DNA from 4 places in the Paenibacillus sp. EKM212P genome. Region 4 is predicted to be linked to each of the others. Evidence: riboswitches for the same ligand, from Rfam matches in the RefSeq annotation. Region 4 holds a riboswitch; each other region holds the start of a gene.
The links. Region 4 has a riboswitch for cobalamin ahead of G9G54_RS04365 (ABC transporter substrate-binding protein). Riboswitches for the same ligand answer to the same signal wherever they lie in the genome.

Region 1 (3,131 bases), on a different contig from region 4:
CCAGCAGTTCTTGGTTCCCCTCCGGGTCCCGACTTCCATGTCCAACCAACAATATTGCATCCACTGCTGTTTTTTCCTCCTCTTTAATAGGGATAGCGCCTGCATGACGCCCTATTTTATATATATGCTTGTATCCAGTTCATCAGGCCTTCAGTCCATTAATCACCACAAACCGCATTCACTTCTACCGTTGCTGGTGCATCTTCATGCCGGAAACCCGCAACGACACCTACACGTTTAAAAAATTTATGAAAACGCTCATTCGGATGCCCTTTTTCCTTATATTCAGCGATGACGTTCTCCACGATGTCAGTAATTTGATCACCCGGAATCCCTTCCGCTACGGGCTGAGCGGCATGAGCATTGCGACCGAATTTTTTGCCACCAAGGAAGAGGTCGTATCCTCCCTTGCGATAGACGATTCCGATATCCTCCAGCACCGCTCCATAGCAGGCCATACCGCATCCGTTCAAAGCAATGCTCGTTTCCTTGGGTGCCTGTAATCCGCCAAGTACAACCTGTAAATGCTCAGCCACAGGCACAGCGTCATCCTTCTCCATATTGCAGAAGTCGCACGCCTTCACCTTAAACACATCGCCAATCGGCATGACAATGAATCGTTCATCCCGCAGCCGTCCGACCAGTTCCTCGGGGTCTGCACACGGCACGCGCAGCACGATCTGATGATCTGGCGAGTATTCCAGCTCGCCGTCATCACCCGCTACCTCCGCGAGCAGCGCCATCTGGCGAGCGGTGAACTTCTTGTTTCCCACACCCGGGGAAACGCCCACCTCAAATAGCGCAGGCTTGCCAAAGCCGCCTGTCGCCATCCCGGACGCGGCCCCCGCTCCGGCCACCGCTGACGTTCTGGCGGTGCTCTCGGCGGTAGGCGCTTGCCCGCTCCAGCGAGCGTTGGCTTCGCCAGGCAGCTTGCCGCCGACAGCGAGGCGGCTTAGTGCCTCTGCCGCCAGCGATGCCGGGGCTGCGCCGGTTTGCACAGCAGTCGTTGCCTGTACGGCAGCCATCGCTTGCGGGCGTGCCTGCGTCGCAACCGCAGCGCCGCTCGCGGAGGGTCCAGCGGGCGTAGTCTGGGCTGCGCCTGCCTGCGGTGTATCCTCTTGTGCTCCCAGCGACCACGGCTCCGCTTCCGTGCGGAGACGCTGATGTGGCTTGAGCGCCTGCTCGGTCGCATCCAGCGTGTATTTGCGCTGATATCCGCGCGGAGTCACGATCAAGCCGTCATACACCGTCGTCGAGGAATTGCCGATGATTACGGTCGTCAGCATCCCAATGTCATGGTTCAGCATATCTTCCAGCGTCGTTACAATAACTTGCTGACGTTCACGATAAGCGCTCTTCACTAGCCCAACCGGAGTTTGCGGATCGCGGTAACGCAGCAAAATGGACTGCGTCTCCACAATCTGGCGGGTACGCCGACCACTGCGCGGATTATATAATGCAATCACAAAATCGGCCGAAGCCGCTGCTTCTACGCGCTTCACAATCGTTTCCCATGGGGTCAGATGATCACTCAGACTGATCGTGCACGCATCATGCATAACTGGCGCCCCCAACAGTGAAGCACAGGACTGAATAGCCGAAATCCCCGGTACGACTTCTACCTCAACTCCGTCCTCGCGTCGCCAGCCTTTTTGCATCAGCACCTCATACACCAGCCCTGCCATACCATAGACTCCTGCATCTCCACTGGAAATGACAGCTACCTTCTTGCCCATCTCTGCTTGGCGAACCGCCTCCTGCGCACGGCTCACTTCCTCTGTCATTCCTGTGCGTACAATCTCCTGTCCGTTCAACAACGGACGGATCAAATCAACGTAGGTATTGTAGCCGATAATGACCTCACTTTCGGCCAGCGCATCCAGCGCCCGTTTTGTGATATGTTCCATATCTCCTGGACCAAATCCAATCACCAGCAATTTTCCTAATGGGCTCATCGTGCTCCTCCTATTCATCCTTTTCAGGGCAGCTATGCTATCTATTTCAATGATTTATGCACATCGTGTAACTCGAAAAAACCCCATCCTGCCCGGATGGGGTTTCTATGTACGCATCTCTCATCAGACGAATAAACAGCGTAAGAAGACACTATTTGTCTTCCTCCAGCCTGCCGTTGTTTTCCATCTGACTGTTTACGCTTCAAACGCTGCTGCACGTTCATATCCACGCAAACCTCTAGCCAACATGGAAAAAGCAACGTGTGCCTGATTTCCTGATTTCGTACACCCATCCTCTCCGCGAAGGTTAACGGTGCATACAGATCAAGGTAGGTCTCCTGGCTTGGCATCAACAGATTCTTTTGTCTTCCCCGTTTTTCACGAGTGACCATTTAAAAAAATCCTCTTCCTTACAGTGGCGGGACCGCTCGGGATTTGCACCCGATTCCCTGTTACCCTTTGCTCAACCGCAAAGGCACCTTGTCTGTCCGCTATTTGATTATGGGTCTTATCATAACCTTGCCTCAATCAGTTGTGCAAGCACGAAAAACGCTTTATTTCAAGTTCTCTGCTTTATTTTTTAACATATGTAGCAATTCGCCCGGGTCCGCAGAGATACTTAATAACGCTGGATGCTCAGCCCCGGTAAACCCTTCTTGCACGCTATGACGCACCATTTCTACTAACGGGTCAAAATATCCATTCACATTCAGCAGCCCAATCGGCTTGCGATGAATGCCAATTTGCGCCCAGCACAATACCTCGAACAGCTCCTCAAAGGTTCCCAAGCCACCCGGAAGGGCAATAAACGCATCGGCCATCTCGCTCATTGCCGCTTTACGCTCATGCATGCTTGCTACCTCAATGAACTCGGTAACTCCCCGATGAATGATCTCTGCATCAAATAACAGGGTGGGCATAATGCCAGTGACCTGACCGTCACCCGCCAGCATTCCATCCGCCACCTGGCCCATCAGCCCCCTACTGGAACCACCGTAGATCAGACGGATATGATGGCGAGCCATGGCTTCTCCCAGCTTGCCTGCCGCTTCAACATATACCGATGAATGTCCAGGTCTGGACCCGGCAAATACACAAATAGAATTCATTAACGTCTCAGCTCCTGTCCTAAGTCAGCATTTAGCATAATTCGATTCCCAACGCTCATAAGTACAA
Region 2 (3,131 bases), on a different contig from region 4:
TTGATGATATCCAGCGCTTGTAGTGTCACGGCATTACGCTGCGCTGTATCCTTCGCCAGCTTCAAGCTGTTAAGAATACTCTCTAGCGGTTTGGAACTATAACGGCTTACATTGGCTTCGCTTTTCGAAGAATAAAACATGTCCATAAAATATTGCGGCTCTCCTGTATGAGCAGTAAGCATACTGTACATAGCAAAATCCCAATCGTTTTTGGTCAACGCCTCGTCGATATTTTCCACCTTGCGAATCTTGACCTGGATTCCCTCTTTTAGCAATTGGCTTTGGATGACCTCAGCCATAACAGAGAGTTCCGGACGCTGAGGAAAAGTCAGCAGCGTAACCTCGAACGGCTTGCCTTGCTTAGTCCATGTCCCTTGGGCGTCCTTCTGCCAGCCATCCTTCGTTAACAGCTGATCCGCCGTTCCGTCCAGCGCTTTACGCTCAACTTTACCGAAGGGAAGAATGCTCGGGAACGGACTGCTTGCTTCCGTACCGAAGCCCCTCATGACGGCGCTCACAATCGATGTGCGTGGAATCAGGCTGTCCACCACCTTACGGTTCGCCGCATCCTTGAATACTGGGGATTCCATATTGTACACGAGCATATGGGTGCGCAAGGAGGGAGCCGACAGCACTTGTAGCCTGTCGTTCTTTTTCAGTACCTCTGCGTTATCAACCGGAATATCCGTCGCTACGTCCACCTCGCCGGATTGCAGCGCCATCAGGCGCGAATTCCCGTCCGTAATGAACTTCATTGTCGCCTCAGCCAATCGGGCCTTCTCGCCCCAGTATCCGTCATAACGCTCTACGACCAAGGATTGGTCCTTGCTGAACGCTTTAATTTTAAAGGCGCCTGTCATCGCTGGGTAACTCTGCTCATCTTTCATCGATGCCACATCCAGTACAGTCGTCGATGGATCAGCTAGATTGGACACCAACGCCGCATTCGGCTGGTTTGTCGTGATCTTTAAGGCCAGCGGGCCGCTTACATCAATGGACTTCACATTCAGTAAATCCTTCGCCAGATGGCTTTTCTCGATAGAGCGTAGCAAAGATGCTTTTACACTTGCTGCATCCATACTTTTTCCATTATGAAAAGTGACTTTATCCTGCAAGCTGAACGTCCAAACTGTAGGACTATCCTGCTTCCACTCCTTTGCCAGCCAAGCCACAGGCTCCAGCTTTTCATTCAAACGTACCAGTGTCTCACCTGCACCGGATCGCATCACATCCCAGTTATTATCTCCGTGCGGGTCAACACCTGACGGTTTCCATGTATACGCCATTACCAGCTTTTTACCTGTCGCTGTTTGTTGTGCTGACGCGTTCTCATCTTTGCCGGAGCTATTCGACGTCTTATTGCTAGTACATCCCGAAAGAGCCATAACTGCCAGTAACAGCATCACCCCTGTACATATCAACCATGAGCGCCTGCTATGATTGCTAATCATTCGATGAATCCCCCTCTATCTTGTAAAATCATATAAACCTAACGCAAAACGCGAAAAAAGCATTCCGGACCACTTGATCAGCAGTCAGAAATGCTTTCATTATAAAATGTCAAAACACACCTCGAAGCCAACTCCAAAAACATAGAAGGGATCAGATCGGTTTCAGACATTCCGTATGCAGCACGCCTAACCACCTCCCCAGCATCCCGTGGGTCTGACAGTGATGTCAAAACAGGCAGGTCTCCTGACTCCAGGCGTATCTTTCAGGCCTTCCCGGTTCTTCACAGTTCCAGTGGCTGTTCTGAAAGCTCCAGCAGTATCCTGCTGATGCCTGTATACAGTGGCGGGCCCGTGTCGGAATCAACCGAACTTCCCTTTTAAGTGAACACGCTCAACAACTATCCACATGGTCTTAACAAAACCCCGTACATAGAGTCGTCCGGCTCACACCTGTTTTCTTCCTTTATTTCTTTCCATTACGATCTTATTTTGTTGTCACGGGCTTGTCAATAAATGCTGCACAATAGTTTAAATTTGAACGATAAGGAAGAAACAAGACATAACCTTCAATTGCGTGCACGCAATTGAAGTGTTAAAATTAGGTATAGAGTAAACCACCGTGTCCGTATACTAAAAAGAGTCTTCGCCGCGCCAACGGCAAAGACTCTTAGGACTTGAAAGGCTGTGGATCACCCACGGCGCGCTGCATAACTAATGGTTAATGCAAACGAAACCCACCGTTAGGCGCCTAACCTAATTACGCGGTGGGTTTTCGCTTGTTCCGAAATTTTCGACGTAGCCAGCGATAAAGTTTACGAATACTAAACACCAGGCTTAGTAACGTAACCATCCAACGCAACACATCGTAGCACGACACAAGGTTGACCATCGGCTTCACCCCCTTTCGGGAAGCTGCACCGTGGTCCGAAAACATCCACCACTATTCAAAATCCATAATTTAGATTATACCATGCCCCTTCCTACCACTCTAGCAAATTCTTCTAGCGCATAAACTGGAAAACGCACCAAATTAGAGCTACCTATTTCATCCCGCAGCTTTATCTATATGTCCCCAGACGGCAAGGGTATCTACTATCTGGATAACTCCATGCCAAAAAGCCGGAAAAGAGGCATACGTCCTCTCTCCGGCTATCTTTATTTATTCCTAATCATCAAACCTTCTGTGGAACCTCCTGAACCGTCACGCTTTTGACCGATTCCCCTTGTTTTCTCGTCAAAACAATGTTCAAGACAATCGCTGTAATCGAACCCGAAACGATACCATTTTGCAGCAGCATTTTAGCAAAACTCGGCAGCTGGTCGAACATTTGTGGCAGAACGGCAGAGCCTAGGCCCACGGCAATACTGCATGCTGCGATCAGCAGATTGCTTTCCTTCCGCAGATCCACTTCTGACAAAATAGACATGCCTGATGCAGCGACCGAGCCGAACATGACGATCATCGCCCCGCCCAGCACAGCGTTAGGAATCACTGTCGTTAAGGCAGCCAGCTTAGGCAGCAAACCAAGAACAACCATGATCCCGCCCGCAGCAAAAATAACGTTCCGCGATTTGACGCGTGTGAGTGAGATCAGACCCACATTTTGCGAGAAAGCTGTATAAGGAAACGCATTAAAAATCCCCCCGAGCATAATCGCAAGTCCTTCGGAACGCAGACCA
Region 3 (3,131 bases), on a different contig from region 4:
ATGCCGTTTCTTCCACGGTCATGGGCTGATCGAAGGAAACGTCTCCGTATATAATCGGCGGTTTGACACAACGGGAGCCGTAGGACTGCACCCATCCGTTTTGCGTAAAAGCAAAGCCATTCAGCTTTTCGCCAAAAAATTCAACCATGTCGGTCCGCTCAAATTCCCCATGTACAAGCACATCAATGCCAATGTCCTCTTGGATATCAATCCATTCCTTAATTTGCTGTTGGATGAACGTTCGATATTGCTCGGCAGACCATTCTCCTTTGCGATAGTGCAGGCGGGCCTTGCGGATCTCGGCGGTTTGCGGGAAGCTACCAATGGTCGTCGTAGGCAGTGGAGGCAACTTCAGCTTATTTTGCTGAATCTCACGACGCTCGGCGAAAGGAACGCTGCGTGACAGAGGCTCTTTGGCCAACAGGTCGGCCAGATCGGCAGTTGTTTGTATGCGTGCCGCTGAACTGTTGAAACGGGCTACCGCATCTGCACTTTGTCCAAGCTTGGTGAGTGCGGATGGATCGTGTTTGCCAAGTGCAGTCGTCAGGATGGCGATTTCCTCTAGCTTTTCATCAGCAAAGGCCAGCGCTTGCACCAGCTCCTTGTCCAGCTTGTGCTCTGCCTCCAGGCTGACTGGCACATGCAGCAGACTGCATGATGGCTGTACGATAAGCTGCTCGGCAGTGGTCTGTTCTGCTAACTGACCCAGCAGAGCAGCTACAGCGTTCAGGTCGCTGCGCCATATATTGCGTCCGTCAATGACACCAGCGCCCAGCGTTTTTCCTTTAGGGAAGCCATGCTGCAATATATGCTGAAGATTTTCGCCATCATCATACACAAAATCAAGACCCAGCCCCTGTACCGGAAGTGCGGACAGACGCTCATAATGATCTAGGCTGCCAAAGTAGGTTTGCAGCATTATATTTAAGGAGGGCGCAGCTTGGTTCAAAGCTTCATAGACTTCCTGAATAATGTCCAGATCCTCTGCTGGGAATGAGGTGGTCAGGACAGGTTCATCGATTTGGACCCACTGAACACCTTCTGCTGCTAGTTCAGACAGGACACGGGTGTATAAAGGCAGGAAGGTTCTTATAATAGAGGCAAGCTCCTTACGATCATAGCCTTTGGAAAGGGTAACGAATGAATAGGGGCCGATGAGGACCGGTTTCCCATCAATACCTAGTTCTTGTTTTGCTTCACGATAAGCCTGTAAAGGTTTATTTTCAGTGAACACCGGGACTGCGTTTGCCAATTCAGGAACGATGTAGTGATAATTGGTATTCATCCATTTGGTCATTTCACTGGCGGTTGCTCCCTTCTGTCCACGAGCGATCCCGAAATACACGGACAGAGGAACCGGACCTGCGGGACGATAGTTGAACCGTTCGGGTACCAGCCCGAACATCACAGATGTATCCAGCATGTGATCGTAATAGGAGAAGTCTCCGACAGGAATGCGATCAATCCCCTTATCGCGCTGCTTACTCAGATGCTCCAACCGTAATTTTTTCATTTCCGTCTGCAGTTCGCTTTCGTTAATGCTACCGTTCCAGAAGCGTTCCAGTGCTTTCTTCCATTCCCGGTTTTCGCCGATACGCGGATATCCCAGATTACTGCTAATTAAGCCGGACAATTCAGGCCATTCAATAACGGACATGTACTTTTCCTCCTAGTGGGTAGCTGTTTTATTTTTACGTACCAAAAAAGGCATTCTTCCCCCAAAGTTAAAAATAAGTAGGGGAAAGAATGCCTCCGTGATTAAAAAATCAAAAATACGGCGACTGCTCTTAACACCTCCCTATCTTCCGTAGGTACTTGCGATGTTGTTAAAATAGGCAGGTCTCCTGACTTACGGATCATGACACTCAGCATTCCTTCCCGGTCTGTGGACCAGTGGATATATGAACAGCTGAAAGTTCCCCGTTTACAGTGGCGGGACCGTGCCGGATTTGCACCGGCTTCCCTTTTAAGCCTGATCTGAATAGAACAGACACCTATCTCCAAGCTATGCGGTTAAGGTATGACAATAATTATGCACTCGTATACTTGTTCACCATCATAAGTGAAACTTACAGGATGCGCAATAGAAACTCCAATGGAATCTGTTAGCCATATGAAAAAAGACAAGCCTTACCCATGATGGGGGCTTGTCTTAGATTAGATATAGCATCTTGCTTGCTGGGTAAGCATCGCCTTATGTCAATGAAACGACATAACCTGCCTGAATACTGGCTTTCACATCTACCAGACGCTGGTTGCGACTGCCCCGGAAGGGAAGGGTCAGGTCCTTTTGCTGTTCTACAAAACGACCGTCCACAATCACATCGCACAAAAGCGCCAGTTCCTGTCGCTCCGGATCTGTGAGTAGATCTTCATAGACAAAGCCAGTGTAAGCCCACACGGTTCGGTCGGGACAGGCTTCGCGGAAGTCACGCACAAATTGCGAGCATTCTGCTGCTGAGAAAAACGGGTCTCCCCCGCAGAGAGTCAGTCCATCTAACAACGGATTTTCCATGATGTCACGAATGACCTCCTGTTGTCGTTGGGGGGTGAATGGCTCGCCTGCACGGAAGCTCCATGACTCTGGATTAAAGCATCCAGGACAAGCATGACGGCAACCGCTAATGAACACGACGGTGCGTAGGCCGTATCCTTCGTTCAGAGATTCCGGAATGTAGCCACACAAATTCACTTATGTTTCACCCGGTCTCGAACTTCTGCTTGCTTTGCAGCATTAAAGCGAACGGTGTAATCTCCTGTCAGATATCCGGTTACCCGACGTAAGCGCTGAAAGTGTGTGTGCTCCTCATCTGTGCCACATTGGGGGCAGCTTGTCCCGATAATCCCTTCATAACCACATTCCGTACAACGATCCACCGGATGGTTGATGGAGAAATAGCCGATGTTCTGATGCAGCGCGTACTGAACAATTTTAAGAAACGCATCCGGGTTATTCCGCGCATTACCGTCCAGTTCAATGTATGAAATCGCACCAGCGTTGCATAGGTTATGGAACGGAGCTTCCAAGCTGATTTTACGAGCAGCCGGGAGCGTGTAATACACGGGAATATGAAAAGAATTCGTGTAATATTCTCGATCATTTACCTCAGGAATAATCCCGAAATCACGTT
Region 4 (3,131 bases):
GGAATTTCCGTGGGGGCTAACAACGTGCGAGCCGCCGTATCTGCCCAAGCCATAAAAATGGCTCCACCGAGCGCAGATAATGGAACAATCATCCGGTAATCAGGGCCTGTCACCAGACGAATGATATGCGGTACAACAAGTCCCACAAAGCCAATCACTCCACATACCGAGACAGCGGCAGCTGTCAGCAGCGTGGAAATGATCAAAACAGATAGCTTTGTCGCATCTACATGAACTCCCATGTGAGCCGCCTGACGTTCACCCAAAGCCAATATATTCAGCACACGTGCCCGATTCCATAGAAATACCAGTCCTATGACCACATAAGGTAAAAGGATTCCTGTATATGACCAACCGCGCAGACTAAGACTTCCCATCGTCCAGTACAATATTTCATTGACCGTCTCCTTCGACATGGCTGTCAGAAAGGAAACAACCGCCCCCAGAAAGGATTGCATCACCACACCCGACAAAATGAGACTTTGTGTCGGAATTTTTCCACCTTCCCGTGCCAACGTCAGCACCATCCACAGCGTCAGCATTCCGGTCGTAAATGCCACTAGCGGCAGCGTCCATATGCCAACAAATGAAAATTGAAGGCCCCAATAGATCAGTACTGCCGCTCCTACCGAAGCCCCCGAGGATACCCCCAGTGTATACGGATCAGCCAAAGGATTACGCAGCACACCCTGAAATCCGGCTCCCGCCAGCGCCAGCGCTGCTCCTACCAACATTCCCAGTAATACTCGTGGCAATCTGACCTTCAAAATAATTTGCTCTGAGGATGTATTCCAATCCGGTGTAAACGTATCGCCTAACCATGGAAGGTGGTTAACCAGAATGCCCGTGATCTGGCTGACCGGAAGCTTGGCCGAGCCGATGCCAAGACAGAGCAGCAGCGTCAGCAACAGCAGGACAAGACCTGTCCCTCCAAAGCCGATCAGTTTACGGTTCATTTGAAAATTTCAGGATACACGCCCTTGGCCACTTCCTTGAGACCTTCCGTTACGCGTGGACCCGGACGACTGATCAAATTATCATCCACGGCAAACACCCGGTTGTGGCGAACAGCCGATATTTGATCCCATCCACTGCGAGCTTTAATGATTTCGCCGAGCGTCTGGCCAGTTTTGTCGTCCTTGACACTTTTGCTGTACAAAATCACGTCAGGGTTCGCAGCAATAATATTTTCTTCACTAATTTGGTACCACCCCTTTTGCGTGGCACCTACATTTTCGCCGCCCGCCAACGTAATCAGCTCGTCCATAAACTCGCCTTTACCAACTGTCCAGCCTGGTGAAAACTCGACGTATACCCGCAGCTTCTGCCCTTTACCGATATTTTTAACTCCTTCTTTCACTTCCGCTACATCTGCTCTCATCTTGTCAGTCACCGCTCTCGCTTCTTTCTGATGATCGGTGATTTTCCCATACAATTCGATGTTAGCTATGACATCTTCAACTGTCTTCGGTTCCGTTTTAAAAATCATAATTCCCATGTCGCGCAGCTTGGTCGTAGCCTGTTCACTAAGCGATATCCCTGCAAAAACGACTCCCGGGTTAGCAGCAATGATCGCCTCTTCGTTCGGTTTCATAATACCGCCTACTTTAGGCTTTTTCGTAGCTGCTTCCGGGTAATCAGAGTAGTCGGAGACGCCAACTATTTCCTTATCCAGCCCGATGGCGAACAGCGCCTCGGTTTCTGCCGGGGAGACGGAAACGATTTTATCCGGCGCTTTTTTGAATGTAAATTCCTGTCCTGTTGCATCTTTAACTGTGAGTGGGTAAACTGTTTTGCTCGGAGGCTCTTGTGCGGTTACGGTCTTTCCTGGCTGCTGTGCAGAAGTCTGATTCTCTTTATTTTCAGCATTTTTTCCCTTAGCGCCACATGCACTCAGCACAACTGCCAAAATCAGAACCAATAGACCTGTTGTCCAAACCTTTATTTTTTTTCCTGCCATGATTTGCACCCCTTCATAAAAAAATCGTTAAGAGCGTTACTTGATCATCATCAGATATCTTCTAAATCCAGCCTTCTTTTCCTATCTAAAAAACCCCGCATCCTTATATCAGGACACAGGGGTCACGTTAGCGCAGATCGTGCGCAGGCGGCAGCTTCTTTCCGCACGGACAGTCACTGCGAACACGTCATCCTTTCCTCGAAGGATTATGGTGACAGGCGGACGGGCAGGTATCCTGACTTATGGTAAGATGCATGTCCTGAAATCCCTTCATATGCTTAGTAGCACATAAAGCAGGACTAACGGGCATGTTTCCATTTACAGTGGCGGGACCGCGCCGGACTTACACCGACTTCCCTTTTAACAGCGCAGGCAAGGGAAACCATAGTTTCATCACACTGCGCCGACCTCGTCTGCTGGATATTTGATGTAGTGGTAGTCAAGCCGTTCTTTTACTTGATGATTATAGGTTAAAATGAGGCGGCTTACAACCCAAACAGCCTCTTTATCCGCTGGTGTCTAACCTAATGAGAGAGCATTTCCGCTATGTAATTGTGCGGTCCTGCCAGCCTCAATTGAATCCTAAATGCTTCTCCCGGCTTCGGATTCAGACTCCAAAAATCATGGCCCGGTATCAGCATGCAAGCTAACTGACGAATTACGCCACCATGCGTAACGACCAAAACAGAGGGCGGCCCAGCAGCCAAATCCATGGGTTGAACTTCCATAGCAACACGCCATTCATACAGAGAGTCAAGAAATTTCCGCAAACGATTCACAAAATCTGTCCAAGACTCTCCTCCAGGAGGGGTTATCCGTTGTGGCTCATCAATCCAAGCGCGATACAACGACACATCCTTGAGCATGTCATACGTTTTTCCATCCCACTCGCCAAAATGAAGCTCTCGCAGACGTGGTTCCATCATAGGAGACATAATAGATAGGGAACCTCCAGACGTCAATTCTGATTCCGGCACAATGATCTGCAAGGTCTGGCGACATCGCATTAAATCGCTGCAATAGATTCGAGCAAAGGACTGCCCCTGCAATTCTTCTTGCAAAGGCTTTAATTCCTGTTCTGCTCCCGGTAGCAAACCTAAGTCGGAGTGTCCCAGATATCGACGTTCCTTATTCCATAAGGTTGTGCCGTGACGAACTAACACGAGTTCCA

Region 1: linked by a shared signal. The riboswitch ahead of cobJ (precorrin-3B C(17)-methyltransferase) and the one ahead of G9G54_RS04365 (ABC transporter substrate-binding protein) in region 4 are both predicted to bind cobalamin.
Region 2: linked by a shared signal. The riboswitch ahead of G9G54_RS11570 (ABC transporter substrate-binding protein) and the one ahead of G9G54_RS04365 (ABC transporter substrate-binding protein) in region 4 are both predicted to bind cobalamin.
Region 3: linked by a shared signal. The riboswitch ahead of metE (5-methyltetrahydropteroyltriglutamate--homocysteine S-methyltransferase) and the one ahead of G9G54_RS04365 (ABC transporter substrate-binding protein) in region 4 are both predicted to bind cobalamin.

The regions. Positions count from the first base shown of each region.
Region 1 is NZ_JAAMNR010000003.1:287,084-290,214, forward strand. It holds gene G9G54_RS10510 (sirohydrochlorin chelatase) at 1-64, opposite strand, end outside; gene cobJ (precorrin-3B C(17)-methyltransferase) at 159-1,955, opposite strand; cobalamin riboswitch at 2,267-2,452, opposite strand; gene G9G54_RS10520 (LOG family protein) at 2,510-3,064, opposite strand.
Region 2 is NZ_JAAMNR010000003.1:522,920-526,050, forward strand. It holds gene G9G54_RS11570 (ABC transporter substrate-binding protein) at 1-1,451, opposite strand, end outside; cobalamin riboswitch at 1,669-1,872, opposite strand; gene G9G54_RS11575 (nucleobase:cation symporter-2 family protein) at 2,624-3,131, opposite strand, start outside.
Region 3 is NZ_JAAMNR010000003.1:316,960-320,090, reverse strand. It holds gene metE (5-methyltetrahydropteroyltriglutamate--homocysteine S-methyltransferase) at 1-1,657, opposite strand, end outside; cobalamin riboswitch at 1,818-2,013, opposite strand; gene nrdG (anaerobic ribonucleoside-triphosphate reductase activating protein) at 2,195-2,692, opposite strand; gene G9G54_RS10645 (anaerobic ribonucleoside triphosphate reductase) at 2,689-3,131, opposite strand, start outside.
Region 4 is NZ_JAAMNR010000001.1:923,849-926,979, forward strand. It holds gene G9G54_RS04360 (FecCD family ABC transporter permease) at 1-956, opposite strand, end outside; gene G9G54_RS04365 (ABC transporter substrate-binding protein) at 953-1,960, opposite strand; cobalamin riboswitch at 2,169-2,362, opposite strand; gene G9G54_RS04370 (histidine phosphatase family protein) at 2,485-3,131, opposite strand, start outside.